Regions from separate parts of the Candidatus Sodalis pierantonii str. SOPE genome, predicted to be linked through region 2. Evidence: riboswitches for the same ligand, from Rfam matches in the RefSeq annotation. Region 2 holds a riboswitch; each other region holds the start of a gene.
What was found. A riboswitch is a leader RNA that binds a small molecule or an ion and turns the genes downstream of it on or off. The one in region 2 is predicted to bind thiamine pyrophosphate.
Positions count from the first base shown of each region.

Region 1: linked by a shared signal. The riboswitch ahead of thiM (hydroxyethylthiazole kinase) and the one ahead of thiC (phosphomethylpyrimidine synthase ThiC) in region 2 are both predicted to bind thiamine pyrophosphate.
Region 3: linked by a shared signal. The riboswitch ahead of SOPEG_RS08305 (TenA family protein) and the one ahead of thiC (phosphomethylpyrimidine synthase ThiC) in region 2 are both predicted to bind thiamine pyrophosphate.

Region 1 covers NZ_CP006568.1:3,282,851-3,290,507, reverse strand. The annotation lists gene SOPEG_RS16560 (LysR family transcriptional regulator) at 1-55, shown strand, start outside; gene tsuA (thiosulfate utilization transporter TsuA/YeeE) at 200-1,255, shown strand; gene tsuB (thiosulfate utilization sulfurtransferase TsuB/YeeD) at 1,277-1,501, shown strand; gene SOPEG_RS16545 (GNAT family N-acetyltransferase) at 1,568-2,053, opposite strand; gene SOPEG_RS16540 (helix-turn-helix transcriptional regulator) at 2,328-3,050, shown strand; TPP riboswitch at 3,491-3,591, shown strand; gene thiM (hydroxyethylthiazole kinase) at 3,638-4,426, shown strand; gene thiD (bifunctional hydroxymethylpyrimidine kinase/phosphomethylpyrimidine kinase) at 4,423-5,226, shown strand; gene istA (IS21-like element ISSoEn3 family transposase) at 5,560-7,110, shown strand; gene istB (IS21-like element ISSoEn3 family helper ATPase IstB) at 7,122-7,657, shown strand, end outside.
Region 2 covers NZ_CP006568.1:3,854,001-3,861,657, forward strand. The annotation lists gene nfi (deoxyribonuclease V) at 1-377, opposite strand, end outside; partial or broken gene hemE (uroporphyrinogen decarboxylase) at 389-1,454, opposite strand; gene nudC (NAD(+) diphosphatase) at 1,503-2,270, opposite strand; partial or broken gene rsd (sigma D regulator) at 2,378-2,900, shown strand; TPP riboswitch at 2,981-3,094, shown strand; gene thiC (phosphomethylpyrimidine synthase ThiC) at 3,196-5,022, shown strand; gene thiE (thiamine phosphate synthase) at 5,012-5,662, shown strand; partial or broken gene SOPEG_RS19145 (HesA/MoeB/ThiF family protein) at 5,652-6,384, shown strand; gene thiS (sulfur carrier protein ThiS) at 6,384-6,584, shown strand; partial or broken gene SOPEG_RS19155 (thiazole synthase) at 6,588-7,321, shown strand; partial or broken gene thiH (2-iminoacetate synthase ThiH) at 7,318-7,657, shown strand, end outside.
Region 3 covers NZ_CP006568.1:1,626,598-1,634,254, forward strand. The annotation lists gene SOPEG_RS08295 (aldehyde dehydrogenase (NADP(+))) at 1-481, shown strand, start outside; gene SOPEG_RS08300 (IclR family transcriptional regulator) at 579-1,244, shown strand; TPP riboswitch at 1,570-1,671, shown strand; gene SOPEG_RS08305 (TenA family protein) at 1,929-2,627, shown strand; gene SOPEG_RS08310 (ABC transporter ATP-binding protein) at 2,624-3,379, shown strand; gene SOPEG_RS08315 (ABC transporter permease) at 3,376-4,146, shown strand; gene SOPEG_RS08320 (ABC transporter substrate-binding protein) at 4,172-5,101, shown strand; gene SOPEG_RS08325 (hypothetical protein) at 5,157-6,146, opposite strand; partial or broken gene SOPEG_RS08330 (LysR substrate-binding domain-containing protein) at 6,227-7,125, shown strand; partial or broken gene SOPEG_RS08335 (MFS transporter) at 7,428-7,657, shown strand, end outside.

The sequences.
Region 1 (7,657 bases), 570 kb from region 2:
TATGCGTATGATGCAGGAGCAATTCCAGCCGCAGGCTCCCTGGCGCCAGCGATGACAGGCGGCGGCGCGGGTGAGTCTGCCGTCACCGCGGGCGGGGGAAATATTTTTTCTTTATATAGTATTGTATTTGGATATTGGCGGGTCGTGCAGGTGGGGAGAATAATTATATCTCCTAATACTTTGATTTCGAATATTTATTGTGCTACAAACACTTTTCACCGGGCTCATTTGCGGTGCGCTTCTTGGCTTTGTTATGCAACGGGGGCGATTCTGCCTAACGGGCGGTTTTCGCGATATGTACCTGGCCAAAAATAACCGTATCTTTTACGCCTTACTGATTGCCATCGCTATTCAAAGCGTCGGCGTATATATCCTCATCGCCGCGGGGCAGTTCAGTTACGATGCCGGCGCTTTTCCCTGGTTGGGCACTATCGTTGGCGGGTACGTCTTTGGTATTGGGATCGTCATGGCCGGCGGCTGTGCGACCGGTACCTGGTACCGCGCCGGCGAAGGGTTAATCGGCAGTTGGATTGCCCTGGCGGCCTATATGTTGACCAGCGCCGTAATGCGCTCCCCGCATCTGGCTAGCTTCAATCAGCACCTTGCCTCCTTCCATACTGCCCATAATGCGATGGCGGACACCTTGGGCTTGTCTCCCTGGCTGTTCATCGCCCTATTGGTGCTGGTGACCGTCTGGTTAGCGCGCCGGGAATTGAAAAAACCGACGCTGGCGATAGCCGCACTACCGGCAAAAAAAACCGGGCTTGCCCATCTGCTGTTTGAAAAACGCTGGCATCCCTTTGCCACTGCCGTAGTGATAGGCTTTATCGCGACGCTGGCCTGGCCGTTAAGTATCGCCTCCGGACGCCTCTTCGGCCTGGGCATTACCGCGCTGAGCGCCAATATTGTGCAGTATCTGGTGATAGGGGATGACAAATTCATCAACTGGGGGGTGTTTTTAGTACTGGGCATTTTCCTTGGCGCGTTCATCGCTGCCAAAGGCAGCGGTGAATTCCGCCTGCGCGCCGCCGATGCCGCCACCTTGATGCGCAGTTGCACCGGCGGCATCCTGATGGGATTCGGCGCGACTACCGCCGGCGGGTGTTCCATCGGCAACGGCCTGGTGATGACCGCCATGCTGACCTGGCAGGGCTGGGTCGGATTGGCCTTTATGATTTTGGGCGTCTGGACGGCGTCATGGTATCTGTTCGTACGCCCGCGGCGCCGGGCGGCATTGCGCGCGGCATCAGTCTGATACAGGTAATAAGGAAACGTAATGATTAAGAAACTTGATGTTATCAGCCAGGTTTGTCCTTTCCCGCTTATCGAAGCGCAGTCCGCGATGGCGGCGTTACAGGCCGGCGACGAGCTGATCATTGACTTCGACTGCACGCAGGCGACGGAAAGTCTGCCCCAATGGGCGGCGGAACAGGGGCATCTCGTTACCGATTACCAGCAGGTGGGAGCCGCACAGTGGAGCATCACGCTTACAAAAGCCTGAGGCGGCGCCCGGGGAATAGCGCAGACGGCGAATCGCCAAAGCCCTTGATGGCGGCACTGGCCCCCATCAAGGGCGCGTGGATGCGGCGTTTCGACGCGATGAAGCCGGCGGCTGGCGGTGATGCATCAGATAGTATTCGCCGTTCTCCGCCAAACCGGTGGTAATGACGCGCCAGCCGTTATGCAGATAGAAGCGCAGCGCGCGTTGATTGAGCATGAGGCACTTCAGCGCCATCGTGCCCCGGCATAAAGGATAGCAGGCGTCCAGCAGGGCGGTCCCCACCTTTTGCCGTTGCCACTGGGGAGCAATAAACAGGTTATGCAAAAAACGGTCTTGCACCGTGAGCGAAGCAAAGCCGGCGATATCCTGGTCGATTTCCGCCACCAGGATCTTTTCCCCAAGCGTTACCGCGTCAAAATCCTCCAACTTCCAGTGGCGGTCGTCCAGCCACAGCCAGTTCGCTTTGCGTGAGGCGAGAAACAGCGTGCGCAAAAAGGGGCGGTCCGCTTCCTGATAATTTCTGACGGTAATGTCGCCGCTGTTCCTGTTCATTGCATGTCCTGCTGGCCGGGGAACCCAAAAGATGAGCGAGAGTTAATTATGGTACATGTTATTTAATGTTCAGGCTAATCAAAGTAACCGCAACGGATTGATTTGTTCGGCCCGATACTGTGACGGATAATTATAAACACCTCTGTTAGTGGTTGCTTCCATTGTGGGCTTCTTATACTATCCAACAATCATAAAGTAAAATAGCTGCACCGCCGGATTTCCATCATCGGTGTGATTATTCCGTTCATTCAAATAAATATAACAGGTAGAGATAATGGGTGACCCAAGCGATAAGGATTATATGCTATTCATCAACCAGATGAAGAAAAATATTAAACTTTATCTTTCACATATATTTAACGATTCCGATGTTTTCACTTTCGCCTACTTCATGATGAATAAGGGCGAAGGACACCCTGCCTATATGATATCCGATTACCCGGCGGGTTGGCTGAATCAATATCGTAATTATGGTTTTCAAAAAATTGACCCGGTACTGCTGATCGCCTGCCGTAAGTTTACGCCTTTTAGCTGGCAAAATAATCCCAATCTGCCGGACCAAAACTTTTATAAGATGTCTAGCGATTACGCCCTTGACAATGGTTATACCTTCACGCTGCATGATCCTGACAACAATCTGGCGACGCTAACAATAATTCAGATGAAGCAAGGTGCTGATTTTTATGATGTCATAGAGCGTGAAAAAGATAAATTCCAGATGTTGCTCATCACCACCCATGAAAAAGTCATCCGCTTTTTCGACGCGCGTAAGGAACAGGTGACCGAGGGGACTGAACAAGAACCCTGCCGGCTATCGCCGCGAAAAAAAGAGGTGTTGTTCTGGGCAAGCGTGGGTAAAACCTATAATAAAATCTCCACTATCCTGTCTATCAGCGAGGGGACTGTTAAATTTCATATTCGCAATATCAATAAACTTGGTGTGGCGAACGCAAAACACGCTATCACGCGCGCAATGGAACTGAAACTGTTAAGTTAGTCGTCTAGAAGATTTCCTTCTCAATCCAACGATACCATTGAGACCCTACTAATTAATCCATTTTTTTTATTTAATCTGTATAACCTATTTTGCTGTGGAGGATGTCGATTCCATTCCTTTAGTTCCCACAATATTTGTGTACTTTGTTCTCCCGGCGCTTGGACGTCATTAAAAGATCCGGGCTAATAACCCCCCGTCGGGTAAACCTGGAAAATAAAGAGGTAAAATAACGCGCCGTGCTGGCCCGGGGCATCGCTGTCGGGCACGCGCCCCGGCGGCGCGGCAAAAGTGAAACGCGTTATCGGGACCGAAAGCGCGATGGTTCCGTTGGTTGACGCGTTTGTCAGACGCTAGAGCGTAAATGGATTGTGTTCCGCCTGGCCATTGGGCTATCATGCCCGAAGGAAGACATCGCCGTTTATCCCTAAAAATGCTATTTTATCAATGACTCGGGGTGCCTCGACCGCCAGGTTAAGGCTGAGAAATACCCGTATTACCTGAACTGGATCATGCCAGCGTAGGGAAGTCACGGTCCCCATTCACCCGCGGAACCGCCTTCTTGATCGCCGGTGGGAGTAATGAGAACCATGCAACCCTCCGAATTACCGGGCGCAATTGCCGCCCAGACCCTGCTGCAACTGCGCCAGCAGGCGCCGCTGGTGCACTGCCTCACCAATGATGTGGTGCAAACCATTACCGCCAACATGCTGCTGGCTTTGGGCGCTTCCCCCGCTATGGTGCTGGAGCCGGAAGAGGCCGCGCAATTCAGCGCCATCGCAGATGCCTTATTGATTAATATCGGCACGCTATGCCAGCAGCGCGCCGAGGCCATGCTAGCGGCGATCGCCGCCGCCAGGACGGCGGATACGCCTTGGGTTCTGGATCCCGTCGGCGTCGGCGCGCTGGATTACCGCAGTCATTTCGCCCGGCGTCTGTTGACCCTGCAACCGGCGGCGGTGCGCGGTAACGCCTCGGAAATTTTAGCGCTGGCCGGCATTGTTCCTGCCGGCCGCGGCGTTGACAGCGGCGATGATTCCCTGCAAGCTCTGCCCGCCGCACGGGCGCTGGCCAAGGATTGCGGCGCGGTGGTAGCGGTAACCGGCGCGGTAGACGTGATTACTGACGGTATTCGCGTCTGGCAGGTCGATGACGGCCATCCGTTAATGACGCGCGTGACCGGTACCGGTTGCGCATTGTCGGCGGTGGTGGCCGCCTGCACGGCCTTGCCGGGCGAGCGGCTGGACAATGTCGCTGGCGCCTGCCGGCTGATGGCTCGCGCCGGCCGTCTGACCGCCGCCTGGGCGGCGGGGCCTGGCAGCTTTTCCAGCGGCATGCTCGATGAGTTGTATCGTCTGTGCGCGGAGGATGTGCAATGAGTCGAATTTACTATGCGCTGTCCATCGCCGGCACCGATCCCAGCGGCGGGGCCGGCATCCAGGCCGATTTGAAAACCTTTTCAGCGCTCGGCGCCTATGGCACTACGGTTGTGACCTCGCTGGTGGCGCAAAACACGCGCGGCGTACAGTCGGTCTATCCCATTGATGCGGCGTTTGTGGTGGCCCAGATGGAGTCGGTGCTGAGCGACGCGCGTATCGATAGCGCCAAAATCGGTATGCTCGGACAAGCATCGGTTATCCGCGCGGTGGCGGCCAAGCTACAAAAATACCCCATTCCCTGGCTGGTACTCGATACGGTCATGGTTGCGAAAAGCGGCGATGCGCTGTTGGATGAGGATGCGGTCACCAGCCTGCGGGATATTTTGTTGCCGTTAGCGTCAATTATTACCCCCAATCTTCCCGAGGCGGCGGTCCTGCTCGGCTGTGCGCCGGCGGTGGATGAGCATCAAATGCGTCTGCAGGGCCGCGCGCTTCTGACGTTGGGGTGTCAGGCGGTGGTGATGAAAGGCGGCCATTTGGCCGGCGGCGCAAGCCCGGACTGGCTGATCAGCCCGGAGTATGAGCTTCGCTTCGACAGCGCGCGGGTCGCCACACGCCACACCCACGGCACCGGCTGCACGCTGTCAGCCGCGCTGGCCGCGCTGCGCCCGCGTTATGATGATTGGCCGCAAACCCTGCGGGCGGCCAAAGCGTGGCTGCAGCAGGCGTTGCTGCATGCCGATGATTTACGCGTGGGGCAAGGTATCGGACCGGTCCATCATTTCCATGAGTGGTGGTGATACCCCTTCAAGAATGCCGGCGGCGTAGGTGAGCAGGTCATGCTCCAGCTGCAAATGCCGCGCATCGAAAGCGTTAAGCATGAAACTGGTCTCGGCGCGCTGCGGTCGGATCAGCAATGCGGGACGCGGCTGTGCCTGAGCGTTTGCTTCTGCCTGAGCGGTACTTGCTGGTTCCGGTCACATCCGATCACTGATTCCGATTTCACCCGATCACTAATTCTGATTTCATCCGATCACTGATTCCGGTCGCCCGATCAGCGATTCCGATTCTGTCCGATCGCTCATCTTCTGTTCCGCCATACTCTGGAGACTTTTAGCTTCCGGGGGCATGGCATGGCACGTAAAAAGAAGAAAGCGAGAACGGAAATGTGCATCTATATTAATGTCTTACGTATGAAATTCGAGCAGCGTCGCTCGAATCGCACTATCGCAGCAGCGCTCGGCATAGGCTGTACTACCGTGCACGATATCCTCGGCCGATTCACGGTAGCTAACCTGGCCTGGCCATTGCCGGCGGAACTGTCCCCCGTCGACCTCGACCGCCTGCTCTATCCCGGCAAATCCGGAAAAGTTATCAATACCTTACCCAGCTGGCTTGATATCGATACCGAGTTAAGCCGCAAGGGCATGACCAAGCAGCTGCCCTGGATGGAATATCAGTCCGCCGTGGGCGGTGATGCCCTCGGGTACTCACAGTTTTGTGCACTGTTCCGTGACTGGAAAAAGAAGCAGCGGCGTTCCATGCGCATGGAGCACAAGGCTGGCGAAAAGCTCTTCATCGACTTCTGTGGCTCCACCGTACCTATCGTCAACCCTGCGACCGGTAGCGTACGCCAGGTCGCTATCTTCGTCGCTGCCATGGGCGTGTCAGGCTATGCGTATATCGAAGCCTGCGAAGGCCAGGACATGGCATCGTGGCTCAACGCCAATAGCCGCTGCCTGCACTTCATGGGTGGGGTTCCGGAGCTGATGATACCTGATAATCTGCGCAGCGCTGTCAGCACCCCTGACCGCTATGAGCCGGTCATAAACCAGAGCTACCAGGCGCTGGCAAATCACTATGAGACAGTGGTGCTACCGGCGCGCCCGAGAAAACCGAAAGACAAGGCGAAGGCAGAATCAACTGTGCAGCTGGTAGAACGCTGGGTTTTGGCCCGGTTGCGTAAACGTAGGTTCTACTCGCTGGCCGAACTCAACCAGGTGATACGAGAACTCAATCATGAGTTGAATCTGCGCCCGATGCGTCATTACGGTGGACAAAGTCGCCTTGAACGCTTCGAGCAGCTGGACAAACCGGCTCTTGGGCCTCTACCGCCCACACAATGGGAATACAGTGAGTATCTCGTTGCCCGAGTGGGACCTGATTACCACATAGACTACGGCAAAAACTGGTACTCGGTGCCGCATCCGCTGGTTGGCGAGCACGTTGACGTCATCGCCACCCAACGGCTGGTGCAAATCCACCATAAGGGCGTCTGCGTGGCTACGCACCCTCGCAGCGATAACGCCTATAGGCACACGACTCAGGCGGCGCACATGCCGGCTAACCATAAGGGGCAGAGTCAGTGGACGCCGGAAAGGCTGTGCAGTTGGGCGCTGTCGGTGGGTGTGTGCACACTGAAAGTGGTCGAGTCCATCCAAAAGAGCAAAGCCCATCCGGAGCAGGCTTACCGCTCCGTGCTGGGGCTACTCAATCTGCAACGGCGCTATGAGACGACGCGACTGGAGAAGGCCTGCGCGCTGGCGTTGGAGAAAGGGTGCATTAACCGCTCTTTCATAGCCAACGTATTGAAACACGGTCGTGAAAGTGAGGTCACCCAGGACGGAGCCGGCGTATCAATGCTGGTTCACGAAAACCTCCGAGGTCCGGACAGTTATCACTAAGGAGAATAAATATGGATACACTGTTAATGGCTCTGCGAGAGCTGAAGTTGTCGGCAATGGTCCAGGCGTTGGAGACGCAACGCGAACTCCCGGGGAGTTATGGGGAGCTGGGGTTCGAGGAGCGGTTGTCGCTGATGGTAGAAGCGGAAAATTTGCATAGAAAAAACAACCACATATGCCGTCTGCGACGGCAATCGCAAATGCGCTTGCAGGCAAAACCGGAAGATATCCGCTATATCCCTAGCCGAGGAGTGACACCGGAACAGATGCGAGATCTGCTAGGGGGACAATATCTGAAATATCAGAAAAGCATACTCATCACGGGGCCGACAGGTACGGGCAAAACCTGGCTCAGTTGTGCGCTTGGTGAGCAGGCATGCCGGCAGCAATATAGCGTGCGTTACTGGCGAGTGGGTCGGTTGCTGGCCCATCTTCACCAGTGTCAGGTAGACGGGACCTATCTAAAACAGCTTAAGCAGTTAGAAAAAATAGAGTTACTGATCTTGGACGACGTGGGCCTAGAATCAATAAGTCCGATGCAGGCAAC
Region 2 (7,657 bases):
GGGATATCCACCAACAGGCCGAAATGGCTCGCTACGCCCAAACGCCGCGGATGCGAAATGCCATGGCCGTCCACCAGCAACAAATCGGGACGGCGGCCAAGCTTGTCCCATGCCGCCAGCAGCGCCGGATATTCGCGAAACGACAAAAAGCCGGGAATATAGGGCATTGTCGTGGCGACACGCGCCACCTGATATTCCAAGAGCTTCAGCGACGGAAAGCGCAGCAGGGCAATGGCGGCGCGCGTGACCTCGCCCCCTTGCTCAAAGCCGACATCGGCGCCGGCGATAAGCGCAGGCTGGGTAAAGGCGAAATCGTCGTGGCGTATAATTTTTCCCGCCGTGGCTATCTGTTCGGCGCGCAGCGCTGCGATATCCATACGTCTATGTCCTAACGGTGATAAGGCTGCGACAGCCGGTGTACCGCCTCAACGAAATGGCCCGCGTGCGCCGGCGGCACATCCTGATGAATGCCATGCCCAAGATTGAAGATATGCCCCTCGCCTGGGCCGAAACCCTCCAGTATAGCGGCCACTTCGCGCTCGATTCGCGCCGGCGAGCCGTAGAGCACCGACGGGTCCATATTCCCCTGCAATGCCACCTTGTCGCCAACCCGGCGGCGAGCGTCCGCAATATCGGTGCTCCAGTCAAGGCCGAGCGCATCGCAACCGGTGGCGGCCATCGCTTCCAGCCATTGGCCGCCGCCCTTGGTAAATAGCGTTACCGGCATCCGGCGGCCCTCATGTTCACCCTGGAGGCCGTCAACGATTTTGTGCATATAGTGCAGGGAAAATTCGCGATAATCCCGCGCCGGTCAGCGCGCCGCCCCAGGTGTCGAACAGCATGACCGCCTGGGCGCCCGCGCGGATTTGGCCGTTCAGATACAACACCACGCTGTCCGCCAGTTTATCCAGCAGCAAATGTAGCGTTTCCGGCTCGGCGTACAGCATCTGTTTGATTTTGGTGAAGGCCTTGGAGCTGCCGCCTTCCACCATATAGGTGGCCAGCGTCCAGGGACTGCCCGAGAAACCGATTAACGGTACCGCCCCCTCCAGACGCCCGCGAATGGCGCGCACCGCGTTCATCACATAGCCAAGCTCCTGCTCGGGATCGGGGATCGGCAGGTGTTCCACGTCGCGTCGGCTTTGTATGGGACGCGTAAAGCGCGGCCCTTCGTCCTGTTCAAACCACAGGCCCAGTCCCATGGCGTCCGGGACGGTGAGAATATCGGAAAACAGAATGGCGGCGTCCAGCGGGTAGCGGCGCAGCGGTTGCAGCGTCACCTCACAGGCCAGATCGGCATTGCGGCACAGCGACATGAAATCGCCAGCCTCGGCGCGCGTGACTTTGTATTCCGGCAAATAACGGCCGGCCTGGCGCATCATCCAGACCGGCGTTACGTCGACCGGCTGGCGCAGCAGGGCGCGCAAATAGCAGTCGTTTTTCAATTCACTCATTCGGGTATCCTTGCTGTTATGGGTGAATTGTAGCATGGGCACCGAGTTTTACCGATGCGTGCGACAAAGGGCAACGGTATCTTCGATCAACCGGCGCGCCACGGTCCCGGGCGGCGGCGGCGGTAGCGCGTCGTAACGATACCAGCCGGCGTCGAGAAGCTCGCTCGGATCATGCTGGATGTCGCCCCGGTCATAATCGGCCATAAACGCCATCATCAGCGAATGGGGAAACGGCCAGGGCTGGGAGGTCACGTAACGCACATTTTTCACCTGCACCTGCGTTTCCTCCATCACTTCACGCGCGACGCATTGCTCCAGCGTTTCGCCCACTTCAACAAAGCCGGCCAGCACGGTATAGATGTCTCCGCGATGGCGGCGGTGGCGCGCCAGCAAAATCTGGTCATCGCGGCGGATGGCCACGATAATGCAAGGGGCGATTTGCGGGTAATAACGTTCGTGGCAATGGTCGCACAGGCAGGCCCATTCCGTTTTACTCAAGCGCATCCGGTGGCCGCAATAACCGCAATGACGATGCGAACGGTAGAACTCCGCAAGCTGCACGCCCCGCTCGGCCAGTTGGAACAGGCCCGGCTCGGCATCAAGCATTTGCCGCCCCGATCCCATGTCCCGCGGCATTGTTTGGCGCACCAGCCAGACCGGATCCCCCGCCCATTCGCTGATGGGCAGCGCCAGCATGCCGGTCAGTCCCGCATCCGCCGAGCTGCCGAAAGGCAGTTCCCCCTGCGGCAGCCAGAGTTTGGCCTCCTGGCTGACCATCCACCAGCCCCGTTCATACCCACTAAGTTCGTGTTCCATTTTAGTTGCATTACCTCTTATTCACTGGCAAGCTAGAAAACCTTAACGTTTTACTCGCTTTTATTTATCCGTCACGCAGCGTTATTTTTATCACTACGGAGTCAATCATGCTAAACCAGTTGGAAAATCTGGCGAAATGCGTTGCTGGCAATAATGAATTTATTGATCAGTGGTTACAGGCCCGCAAGGGACTTTTGGTGGCGTACTACCATTTGATCGGCCTAAAGCCCAACAAAGAAAAGCATACTCCCCTGGACGAAGAAGCGCTGGACGCCTTTTGCCATCAGTTGGTGGATTATCTCTCCGCCGGTCATTTCCACGTTTACGATCGTATCGTGCCGGAAGGGGAAACGACGTCCGCGCTGATTTACAGCGCTCTACAAGAAAACACGCAGCAGATCATGGCGCTTTACGACAGTCACCTTGAAAGCGCTATCGACCACGACAACTATCTGGCGTTCCAGGAAGCGTTGTCTGGCGTTCCAGGAAGCGTTGTCTGGCGTGGGTGAAGCGTTGGCGAACCGTTTCATCCTTGAGGATAAACTGATTCAGCAGGCGCTGGAGTACAGTGTGCAGGCCGCATCGGCCCTCCCTGCCGCCAATAGCGCCGATATTGCCCGCCCGGCCTGAATCACCCAGGTAACGGTCAGCGCCGACGTTGCCATTTAGTGCCAAGAAAATGTAGCCTGTAACGGTCCGCCTGGCGGACCATCATCTTGTCGGAGTGCCCAGCGCGTATGTTACGCCGGGCTGAGATCGTTCATTCGGGATCCGCGGAACCTGATCAAGTTAAAACCTGCGAAGGGAACAAGAGTAATTCATTCTGTCTGGCGTCATTGCCCCTCATCACGGCCGCGGCGCCATTCATTACTTCCCGCAACGCTCCTGACAAGCAACTCCCGGTAATCTTATTAAGGAACTTGCTATGTCATCATCTGCTCCTCCCGTTTCACGCCGCACCAGCCGCGCGCAGGCGCAGGCGTTTATTGATACCCTCACCGGCACCGATTTCCCCCGCTCCCGCCGCATCTATTTGCAAGGACAGCACCCGTCAGTTCGCGTGCCGATGCGCGAAATCCAGCTCAGCCCCACCCTCATCGGCGGCCACGGCGCTGAGGCGCAGTATGAGGATAACGAGCCGGTGCCGGTCTACGATACCGCCGGTCCCTATGGCGATCCGACGGTGCCCATTGACGTTCGCGCCGGGCTGGCCCACTTGCGCTTCGCCGCACCGCCCACGCCGCGGCGCGCCCTAACAGGCCGCTGCGTTACCCAAATGCACTACGCTCGCGCCGGCATCATTACGCCGGAAATGGAGTTTATCGCGCTGCGGGAAAATATGGGTCGGGAACGCATCCGCGGCGGTACCCTGCGTCAGCAGCACCCCGGGCAGGCATTCGGCGCGGCGCTGCCGGAAAATATCAGCCCGGAGTTCGTGCGCCATGAGGTGGCCGCCGGCCGCGCCATCATTCCCGCCAACATCAATCACCCCGAAGCGGAGCCGATGATCATCAGCCGCCACTTTTTGGTCAAGGTCAACGCCAACATCGGCAACTCGGCGGTCACCTCCTCAATTGAGGAAGAGGTGGAAAAGCTGGTGTGGGCCACCCGCTGGGGCGCGGATACGGTGATGGATCTCTCCACCGGTCGCTATATTCATGAAACCCGTGAATGGATTTTGCGCAATAGCCCGGTGCCTATCGGCACCGTCCCGCTGTATCAAGCGCTGGAGAAAGTCCACGGCATGGCGGAAAACCTCACTTGGGCTATCTTCCGCGATACGCTGCTGGAGCAAGCGGAACAGGGCGTAGATTATTTCACCCTGCACGCGGGCGTGCTGCTGTGCTACGTGCCGATGCCCGCGCGACGTCTGACCGGCATCGTCTCGCGCTGCGGCTCCATCATGGCCAAATGGTATCTGTCGCACCATCAGGAAAATTTTCTCTATGCGCATTTCCGCGAAATATGCCAAATTTGCGCCGCCTATGACGTGGCGTTGTCGCTGGGCGACGGGCTACGTCCGGGGTCGATCCAAGACGCCAACGATGAGGCGCAGTTCGCCGAGCTTTATACGCTGGGCGAGCTGACCAACATCGCGTGGGAATACGATGTGCAGGTCATGATCGAAGGGCCGGGACATGTGCCGATGCAGATGATCCGGCGCAATATGACCGAACAGCTGACGCATTGTCATGAAGCGCCTTTCTATACCTTGGGGCCGCTCACCACCGATATCGCGCCCGGCTACGACCATATCACATCCGGTATCGGCGCCGCGCTTATCGGCTGGTACGGTTGCGCGATACTCTGCTACGTCACGCCGAAAGAGCATCTTGGGCTACCCAATAAAGAAGACGTCAAACAGGGTTTGATTACCTATAAAATCGCCGCCCACGCCGCCGATCTCGCCAAAGGGCACCCCGGCGCGCAAATCCGCGATAACGCGATGTCGAAAGCGCGTTTCGAGTTTCGCTGGAAAGACCAGTTCAACCTGGCGCTGGATCCCGACATCGCCCGCGCCTATCACGACGAAACGCTGCCGCAGGCGTCGGGTAAAGTGGCACATTTCTGCTCCATGTGCGGCCCGAAATTCTGTTCGATGAAAATATCCCGCGAGGTGCGCGACTTCGCGGACGCTCAAGCGGCGCTGGCCAAAGCGGCAGGGATGGCCGGCATGGCTTCGGCGTTTCGCGAACCCGGCGGCGATATCTATCTGCCGTCTGCCGATAGCGAGGTGAGCGATGAAGACTAAAGCGCCCTTTGCGCCGGTACCGCATCGTCTCGGCCTCTATCCGGTAGTGGATTCGCTGGCCTGGCTGGTGCGCATGCTGGATGCCGGCGTGACCACGGTACAATTGCGCATCAAAGACCGCAGCGAAACGCAGGTGGCGGCGGATATCGAAGCGGCGGTCCTGCTGGGTCGCCGTTATGACGCCCGGGTGTTCATCAACGATTACTGGCGGCTGGCTATCCAATATGGCGCCTACGGTGTGCATCTGGGCCAAGAGGATATGGTTAGCGCCGACGCCGACGCCCTACGCGCCGCCGGCCTGCGGCTGGGCCTTTCCACCCACGACGAAACGGAGCTGGCGCGTGCGCTGGCCTGGCAGCCCTCCTATATCGCCCTTGGTCACATCTTTCCCACCGCCACGAAAGTGATGCCGTCCCGCCCTCAAGGGCTGGAGACGCTGCGACGCCTGGTCGCCGAGCTGCCGCCTATCCCCACCGTGGCCATTGGGGGAATCGGTCGTGAACAGGTGGAGGCGGTATTGGCGTGCGGCGTGGGCAGCGTCGCGGTGGTCAGCGCCATCACCCGCGCGCCGGATTGGCGCCAGGCAACCTCCGCCTTACAGTCGATAATAGCGGCATGGGAGCGTCACCATGATCAATGAACCACGACGCACCACGGCCGACGCCGATCGCTTGCCCGAGGCTAAGAGCGGCCGTTCGTCAGAGGCGTTAGACGATCAGGCTTTTTTGCGCTACAGCCGCCAGCTGTTGTTGCAAGATATCGGCGTAGAGGGCCAGCAACGGCTACAGGCGGCAACGGTGCTGCTGGCGGGGCTGGGCGGACTGGGTTCGCCGGCCGCGCTGTATTTGGCGGCGGCCGGTGTCGGCACGCTGCTGCTGGCGGATGACGATGCGCTGCACATCACCAATTTACAGCGGCAAATCCTCTATCGCACCGCCGATCTCGGCCGGTCGAAAGCGGAACTGGCGCAGCGCGAACTGACGGCGCTCAATCCTGGCGGTCGCTACCTGCCCCTTACAAGACGGCTGGCGGGCGACTGGCTTGACGAGCAGGTTGCGCGCGCCGTGGCGTGAAGGCTGCTATGCCTGCCTGTTTCCCGAGAAAGAGGGGGTACAGCGCAACTGCCGCACCGCCGGCGTGCTGGGTCCGGTGGACGGCATGATGGGAACGCTGCAGGCGCTAGAGGCAATTAAGCTTCTTTGCGGCATCCACGGCGATAGCCCCGGTCAATTGCGGCTGTTCGACGGCAAAACCCTGCAATGGCGCACCCTGCGCCTGAACCGCGATCCCCACTGCCCCGTTTGCGCCGCCGCGTTAGCGCGCCTTGCGCCGACCGCGGGAACCGCACGGAGAACCCTTTGATGAAAATCACGCTCAATGACCGCCCGCTGACGCTGACGCAACCGGTGACGCTGGATGCCTTACTCACGGAGCATCACCACCCGGGGCCGGGCATCGCTCTGGCCGTGAATAAAACCATCATCCCGCGCCGCCAATGCACACAATACCGGGTGCAGGACGGTGACGATATTCTCTTATTCCAGGCAATCGCCGGAGGCTGACCCATGCTTACCCTTGCAGATACCCCATTCCGGTCACGGTTATTCACCGGTACCGGCAAATTCGCCTCGGCGCAGCTGATGCTGGACGCCATCCTCGCCTCCGGCAGCGAACTAGTTACTCTGGCGATGCGTCGGGTAGACTTACGCGGCGACGGCGACGACGCGCTGCTGCCGGCATTACGGTAGGCCGGCGTCCGGCTGCTGCCCAACACGTCCGGCGCCAAAACCGCCGATGAGGCGCTGTTCGCCGCCCGTCTGGCGCGCGAGGCGTTAGGCACCCATTGGATCAAACTCGAGATCCATCCGGACATGCAATATCTGCTGCCCGATCCGATAGAAACGTTAAAAGCGGCGGAGCAACTGGTCAAAGAGGGGTTTGTAGTATTGCCCTATTGCGGCGCCGATCCGGTGCGCCTATCGGCTCTAATCAAGGGCTGCAAACGCGTGATTTCCTGCGCATTATCATCGACCAGGCGCAGGTGCCGGTCGTCGTCGATGCGGGTATCGGCGTCCCCAGTCAGGCGTTGGAAGCGCTGGAAATGGGCGCGGATGCGGTGTTGGTGAACACCGCTATCGCCGTGGCGCAAGATCCCGTCGCCATGGCCCGCGCTTTCCGGGTCGCCCTGGAGGCCGGCGAACTCGCCCGCCAGGCGGGTCTGGCGCCGCGCCGTCGTCAGGCCAGCGCCACCAGCTCGTTAACCGGCTTCTTAACACCGACCGCGGAGGCGCAATCATGACCACCTTCACGCAGCACTGGCAACAGCTCCAGTGGGACGACGTCGGCATGCGGATCCACAGCCAGACGGCCGCCGATGTCGAGCGCGCGCTGGCGGCGGACAATCCCGGACCGGAGGAGATGATGGCGCTGCTGTCGCCGGCGGCGCTGGCGTATCTCGAGCCGTTGGCCCAGCGGGCGCAGCGGTTGACCCGCCGGCGCTTTGGCAACACCATCAATTTCTACCTTCCGCTCTATTTGTCTAATCTTTGCGCCAATGACTGTACTTATTGCGGCTTCTCCATGAGCAACCGCATCCGCCGCAAGACGCTGGATGAACGGGAGATCCTGAGCGAAT
Region 3 (7,657 bases), 2.2 Mb from region 2:
AAGCGCCAATCAGGGGCAGGCGTCGGTGCTCTACACCGACGGGGCGCACTTTCTTGCCGAGCCTCGGTTGAGCGAAGAAGTGTTCGGCCCCACGTCGCTGGTGGTGGGCTTTGACGATGACGCGCAATTACAGCAGGCGATCCGCGCGCTGGAGGGGCAATTGACCTTGACGCTGCATTTGGACGAGGCCGACCATCCGCTCGCCCAGACGCTGCTGCCAACGCTTGAGCGTCGCGCCGGCCGCCTATTGGTCAATGGTTTTCCCACCGGGGTAGACGTTGGCTATGCCATGGTTCACGGCGGTCCGTTTCCGGCCACCAGCGACGCGCGCTCGGCGTCGTTCAGGCGTATGCCGGCGCCTTGCAGGGCGCGACGCCTGATGCCTTTTGGTATAGGGAAGGTTAAGCGATGCAAAAATCCCACTATTCGAGATATACTCGACATTATCGAAGGCGTTGGCGCAAAGCGGCCCATGCCGTGACCGCCCGCGCACGGGGCGGCGCCGGGGTCGTCGGTGTCAAGGTTAAGGGCGGCGTGAGGCCGTCCGGATTGTCTGGCGGGTCATTGATGGGGTGGGTATGAACAACAGCGCCAATAGTGAAACAACCAATCAGGCGTCAATCAAAAGCCTGACCAAGGTGCTGCAAATATTGGAATGCTTCTCTCAGCGGGATGCGAACCTGACGCAGGCCGAAATCGCCGGACGCACGGGGCTGCCGCGCGCCACCACCCATCGTCTGGTCTCCTCCCTACGCGACATCGGCCTGTTGGAGCAAAACGGTAAACGCGACACCTATAAGCTGGGCATGAAATTATTCCAGTTGGGCAGTCTGGTGCTGCATAATCTCGACCTCGATAGTCACGCGCGGCCATACGCCACCCAGTTGCAGCTGATTACCGATGAAAACACCCATCTATGTATATTTGACGGCGCACAAATGGTCTATGTTGAGCGCCAGGCGATGAACAGCAGCGGCAACACCATGATAACCCGTATCGAAGCGGCGCTGGTGCATTGCACCAGCGTGGGCAAAGCGTTCCTTGCCTGGCAACTCCCCCCCACGCTTATCAATAAAATCATCAGCGACACGCTGATTGAGCGCACGCCGCACACCTTGACCGACGGCGATGCCCTGCTTGCAGAGCTGCGGCTTACCCGCGAGCGGGGCTATTCTTTTGATCTGCAAGAAAATGAGCTGAGCGTTCACTGCGTCGGCGCCCCCGTGCGCGGCACCAATGGCTAGGTTTTCGCCGCGGTCAGCGTATCCGGGCCTGCGGATCGCCTTCCTCTGCCTAGACTGGAGGGGCTGGCCGGCCTGGTAATGGAAACTGCCCATAAAATCTCACTGGAACTCGGCTGGACGCCGGGCAGGCTCCAGAGCGCACCGTCGGCCACTGCGCCGCTCGACGCGCTGTCATCGCATCCTGACTAATACGCCTCTCTTGTTCTCCCTTTTGCCGCGACCGACGGTCCACGGGTAGGCCTCCGCGGCCCGCGCGCGTCGTGGTCCGCGCAGCCGTCCGATGCGCCGGTAAGGATTGAAATAAAAAAACGAATCCCGTATAACTAGCGTATCCGAGGGGTGTCTTGTCTGGACTGAGATGGCTATCGCCGAACCCTTTGAACCTGATCTGGGTCATGCCAGCGAAGGGACGGTCGGTAATAGCTTGTTGCCTATTCACCTTAGCGTACCCGGATCTCCGCACCCTGATTGGAGGTCTCATGCATTTTCCCCCTGTCCGTGACATCGTCCGCCGTTATTCGCTCTGGCTGCCGCTGGCCGCTGTCGCTTTGCGCGCATGCTCGCTCTCCGCCCCCCGGCACGCAATGACATGCCCTGCCTACTCCCCCTGTCCTAAGGTCTCCTGCAAGGGTGCACTTATCGCCCTGCCGGGCCGCGGCTGTCTTTCATAAAGGAATGCTCGCCATGAATCGAACCGCTTTCGAGCACGGTCTGTACGGACGCTTAAAACAAGAAGCAGGCCATCACTGGCAGGCTTATATTCATCACGATTTTGTCCGCCAACTGGCGGCGGGTACGCTGCCGGACGGCGCTTTTCGCTGCTATCTTGTGCAAGACTATCTCTTTCTTATTCATTTCGTCCGGGCTTATGCCCTGTTGGCCTACAAATTGCGCACGCTGCCGGAGATCCGCGCCGCGGTAGTTTCCCTGGAGGCTATCGTGAAAGAATTGCCGATGCATGTGGCCTATTGCGCGCAATGGGGGCTGCGCGAGGAGGAGATGGCAAAAGAGCCCGAAGCCAACGAGACGTTGACCTATACCCGCTATGTGCTGGATATCGGCCAGTCCGGCGATGTCCTTGACTTGCTGGTCGCGTTGATTCCCTGCGTCGCGGGCTATGCCGAAATCGGCCAGCGCCTACGGGATGATCCCGCCACGGTTCTGGCGAGCAATCCCTATGCTGAATGGATCCAGAATTACTCTGACGGCGACTACCTGAGCGGCGCGCGGGCCGCCATCGATCAATTAGAGCGCGTAGGCCAGGCGCGCGGCGCCGAACAGCGTTTTGACGCTCTGTCCGCCATTTTCACCACCGCCACCCGGCTGGAAAGCGCTTTCTGGCAAATGGGGTTGACGCCCCACCCCACGGTAATAGCCGTATGATCGCTGCCGTGACGCCCGCGCCCCCTGCAGCAATCGGGATTGTGGTGCGTGACCTGACGCTGCGCCTGAATAATCGGGTCCTGTTCGACAAACTGAATTTTACCCTCGACGGCGGCCAATGCGCTGCGGTGCTGGGCGCGAGCGGCGTGGGTAAAACCAGCCTGCTGAAGATCATCGCCGGTCTGACGCCGGCGGACGCCGGTACCGTCAGCGGCAGCGATGGCCTGCCCCTTGCCGGTCGGATTGCCTATATGGGGCAAAAGGACCTGCTCTATCCGTGGTTGACGGTGAAACAAAATATTACCCTCGGCGCGCGTTTGCGCAGAGAGAAAGCCGAGAGCGACTGGGCCGACTACTTACTTGCCGAGGTCGGCCTGGACGGCGTCGGCGCGAGCCTGCCCGCCGCGCTTTCCGGCGGTATGCGGCAGCGCGCCGCCCTGGCCCGAACGCTCTACGAACGTCAGCCCGTGGTACTGATGGACGAGCCGTTCTCTGCCCTCGACATCCTGACCCGCGCCAAGATCCAGGCGCTGTCGGCACGGTTGCTTAGCGCGCATACCGTGATGCTTATCACCCACGATCCCCTCGAGGCGTGCCGCCTGAGCCATCGGCTGTGGGTCCTCGCCGGGCAACCCGCGCGGTTTCTCACCGGCCTGGACCTCGCCGGCGAGTCGCCGCGGGCGCCGGATGATCCCGCCGTGCAGCAAAGCCAGGGCGCGCTGTTGCGCCAACTACTGGGGAGCGCGGAATGATAGCGGCGATTAATGCGCCGGGCGCGCGCTGGCGGCAAGGCCTGACGGTGGCCGCCGGTCTGCTGTTGCTATGGTGGCTGATTACCCTGACGGGCATCCCCGCATTCCTCCTGCCCTCGCCGACGGCCGTGGCCACTGCCCTGTGGCGCGGCCGCCTTCTACTGGCGCATCACGGTGCTATCACCGCGCTGGAAATTATGGGCGGCCTACTGATCGGGGTGGTTTTGGGCGGGCTGCTGGCGCTGGGGATGGTTCATTTCCCCCGATTGCAGCGTTGGTTAATGCCAGTGGTGCTCACCAGCCAGGCGATACCGGTTTTCGCGCTGGCGCCGCTGCTGGTGCTGTGGTTCGGCTACGGCATGAGCGCCAAAGTGGCGATGGCGGTGCTTATCATCTTTTTCCCGATCGTGTCGGCCTTTTTCGACGGGCTGCGCCGGGTAGATAACGACTATCTGGATTTGGCGCGCACCCTGCGCGCGTCGTCCTATGCGCAACTGCGCCATGTCAGATTGATGGCCGCGCTGCCGGCATTCGGTTCCGGGTTGCGCATGGCGGCCGCCGTCGCCCCTATCGGCGCCATTATCGGTGAGTGGGTCGGCTCGGCCGAAGGACTGGGGTATGTAATGCTTAACGCCAATGCGCGCATGCAAGCCGATATGTGTTTCGCCGCCCTGCTGATTCTGGTGGTAATGACGCTGTTGTTATGGACGGTAGTGGATGCGCTGATTCGGCGCCTTATTTTCTGGATGCCGGAAAACGGCGCCTGATGCGTTTTTTTAATGGGTAACGACAATGATAAAACAGAGTATTGCCGCTCTTCTCCTCGCCGCCGCCGGCTATGCCGGCGCCGCGGATAAGATTACGCTGGTGCTGGATTGGCATATTAATCCCGATCACGCACCGATTATCGTGGCTCAGCAGATAGGCGCCTTCCGGGCGGCGGATTTGGACGTTACGCTGGTGCCGCCGTCGGATCCGTCACTGCCGCCGCGGCTGGTGGCCGCCAAGCAAGCGGATCTGGCCATTACCTATCAGCCACAGCTGCATTTTTTTGCCGATCAGGGGCTGCCGTTGGTGCGCGTCGGGACGCTTATCGACACCCCGCTTAACACGGTGATGACGCTGGATAAAAACATCCGTACCCTGGCCGATTTGAAAAGCAAAAAAATCGGTTTTTCCGTCAGCGGTCTGGAGGAGGCAACGCTCGATACCATGTTGCGCCATGATCACTTGACCCTGCAAGATACCCAGATGGTCAACGTCAACTTTCAACTGACCAGCGCGCTGATGGCGGGCCAGGTGGATGCGGTTATCGGCGGTTATCGCAATATCGAAGCGTTGGAACTCCAGCAGCAGGGCAAACAACCGGTAGTGTTTGACGTGGAAGACTACGGCGTGCCGGCGTATGACGAATTGATCATCGTTGCCAATAAGGCGGCATTGGCGGAACCCAAGATCAGGCGCTTTTTGGCGGCCCTGAAGCAGGGCACCGACTATTTGCTGGCTCACCCTGATGAAAGCTGGCGGACGTTCGCCCGCGCCTATCCTGATCTGGATACGGCGCTCTACCGGCGCGCCTGGCAGGCAACGCTACCGCTGTTCGCCAAAGATCCGGCGCGGCTGGACATACCGCGCTACCAGGCGTATCAGCAATTCCTCGACGACAATCATCTGATTACCCACCCCCGCCCGGTCTCGACCTATGCCGTGGAGCTGCGTTAAGCGCCGAGCCAGTATAAAGCGCGCCGCCCGCAATAGCCCTATGATGCCTGCGCCATCAGGGTTGCCACCGCGCCGCACACCGCCAGCAGGGTAAAACGTGAAGATAGCCCGCGCTGCCGCCATTCTGCCCCAGCACAATCATCACCAACCCCGCCGCCACGGCCGCACTGACGGCGGGAACGGCCGCCATCAGCCACGCCGTCCCCGCATCGCGCCGTCCGGCAATACCCTGCACCGGCGTTGTCAACATCAGGCCCAGCCCCACGCCAATCAGCGCCAGCGACGACAACAGGACCATCCCCAGCGCGGGAGAATCAACGCTCGCCAACAGCATGCCGGTCCCCGCGACGCTGCACAGGGAGCCGCCGTAGGTCGGTCCCGCCGGCGCGATTCGCCGCCGCCGACTCAACCCGGCGCTGAGCGCCAACGCCAGCAACACCGGCAGGACCCACATCCCCGGCGGCGTTGCTCCCGCCCAAGGCACCATCATCACCCGGCTGTGCAGATAAGACGGCAGAATAAGCAGCGTTGCCCCCGCCCCGGCTGTGGTAAACGCCAGCGCCCAGCAGCGAGCCAGAAAACGCCGCTCCGCCCGCAGCGCGGTCGGTAGCCAGGGCTGCGGATTGTAGCGTTCGTTTAGCCCCAGCAGCAGCAGCGACAGGGCCGCCAGGCCGTTGCCAGCATGCGTGAGCGGGTGGTCCAGACCATAGTATTCCCAGCATCCCATGGCTGCTAACGGGCACGCCACCGCCAGCGCGCCAAGCAGGCGTGATAGTCGGGCGAAACCGCCGCACCGCGCCGGGGGCAGATACCGCGTGCGCCACCAAAATCTGGCGCCCCCGACGGCAATACAGGCAGAGTAGACCGCAGGCCAGACGACCAGAGTGGTCATCACCCCCGCCAGCGCCAGAAGCGCTAAGGGACCCAGCAGGTCCGGCGCCGTGCGCGCGGAGCGGGGAGCCTTCGGGTCCTCGAGCGTTGAGATCATCATCGGATATTCCTCCCTTATCCAGCCGATAAAAGCTAAAAATATTTCATCCTCCATGCATTGCCAAATCAGCTTACCCTGCTTATTCTGCCCTTGACAAAATCAAAGTTTTCACCCGGAGATGAAAATAACTCATCATGCGATCTTATCGTCTCCCGCCGCTCGGCGCGGTCAAAGCCTTAGATGCGGTGGCCCCCAGCGGCAGTTTCAAACAGGCGGCACAACAGATAGGCGTTACTCCAACTGCCATCAGTCACCAGATTCAGCTACTGGAGCAATTCCTCGATACCCCCGGTTTTTATCCCCGGCGCGCGGCAGGTCCAACTGACCGCCGCCGGCCAGCGTTTATTGCAGGCCTCTACCCGGGCCTTCGCCGATCTGTTGAGCGCGGTGGAGGATATCCAGCGGGCGAAATCGCCGCCTACCCTGACGCTGACCACTACTTCCAATTTTCTTACCCACTGGCTGGTGCCGCGCCTGGTCCTCATGAAAGCCTGCTGCCCGGCCCTGGACCTGCGATTGCATACCAGTCTGGACGTCATGAATCTGGCCCACGACGCGGTGGACGTCACCATTCGCTACAGCATGGCGCCAGACGAGGCGCTGGATACCACCCTGCTGTATGAGGACAGTTTCATTGCGGTAGCCAGTCCGGCGCTTGGCCTGACCCCGCAGGAAGGATTACTCACCGCAACCTTGATTCATGCTGAGGACCGGCATATCCCCCAACCCGCGCCGGACTGGCGTCACTGGCGGGCGCTGTACGGGCCGGCGCAGCTCAACGCGCATGCCGGTCTGCGGTTCACCGACGAAACGCACGCCATTCAGGCCGCCATTGCCGGTCAGGGCGTGGCGATTGTCAGCCGCCTGCTGGCCGAAGGATTTTCTGGATAAAGCCATACTCTGCGCGCCGTTTGCCCAGACGTTACCGGGCGGGCGTTATTATTTCGTCACCACGCGCGAGAAATCCCAGCGCCCGGATGTCATGGCGCTAAAACGCTGGCTGACGCACTGTATGGCGTCATCCGGCGCCTAAAGACGGCGAGGCGTGGCGCCTGTGGCCGGCGTCGCATTGGCGGTGGAGGACGCGCATCGCGTTTATGGCCTGGTATGGCGGCTTGTTTGCCCTGTCATGCCGGCAGTGCACCGCCGGCGGGCGGTTAACGCCCGGTAAAAATATGCAAGATAACGTTGCTAAAATCGCAACGTGTGGCCTCTCGGCAACCCCCAGGGGATCTGCTATTCTGCGGTCTTTCCATCGACGGGCGCAGGCGGGCAACCCTAATCACCCTGGCGTCACCGTCAACACCTGCGCCCATCATCGAGGTCAAGACTATTATGTCATCCGCTTACGCTACCGGCGTGGGGCCCGCGCCGACGCCCTCACCGACCAATTACAGCTTGGCCAGCCGCATCGACGTCTTACCCGCCTCACGGGGGCTGTGGCTCTTTATCTCTTTACTTGCGCTTGGCGGTTTTTTTGAGTTGTATGACCTCTTTGAAACCGGTTATATCAGCGCGGGATTAATCGCCGCCAATATCTTCCATACCGGCAGCAATGGCGTATT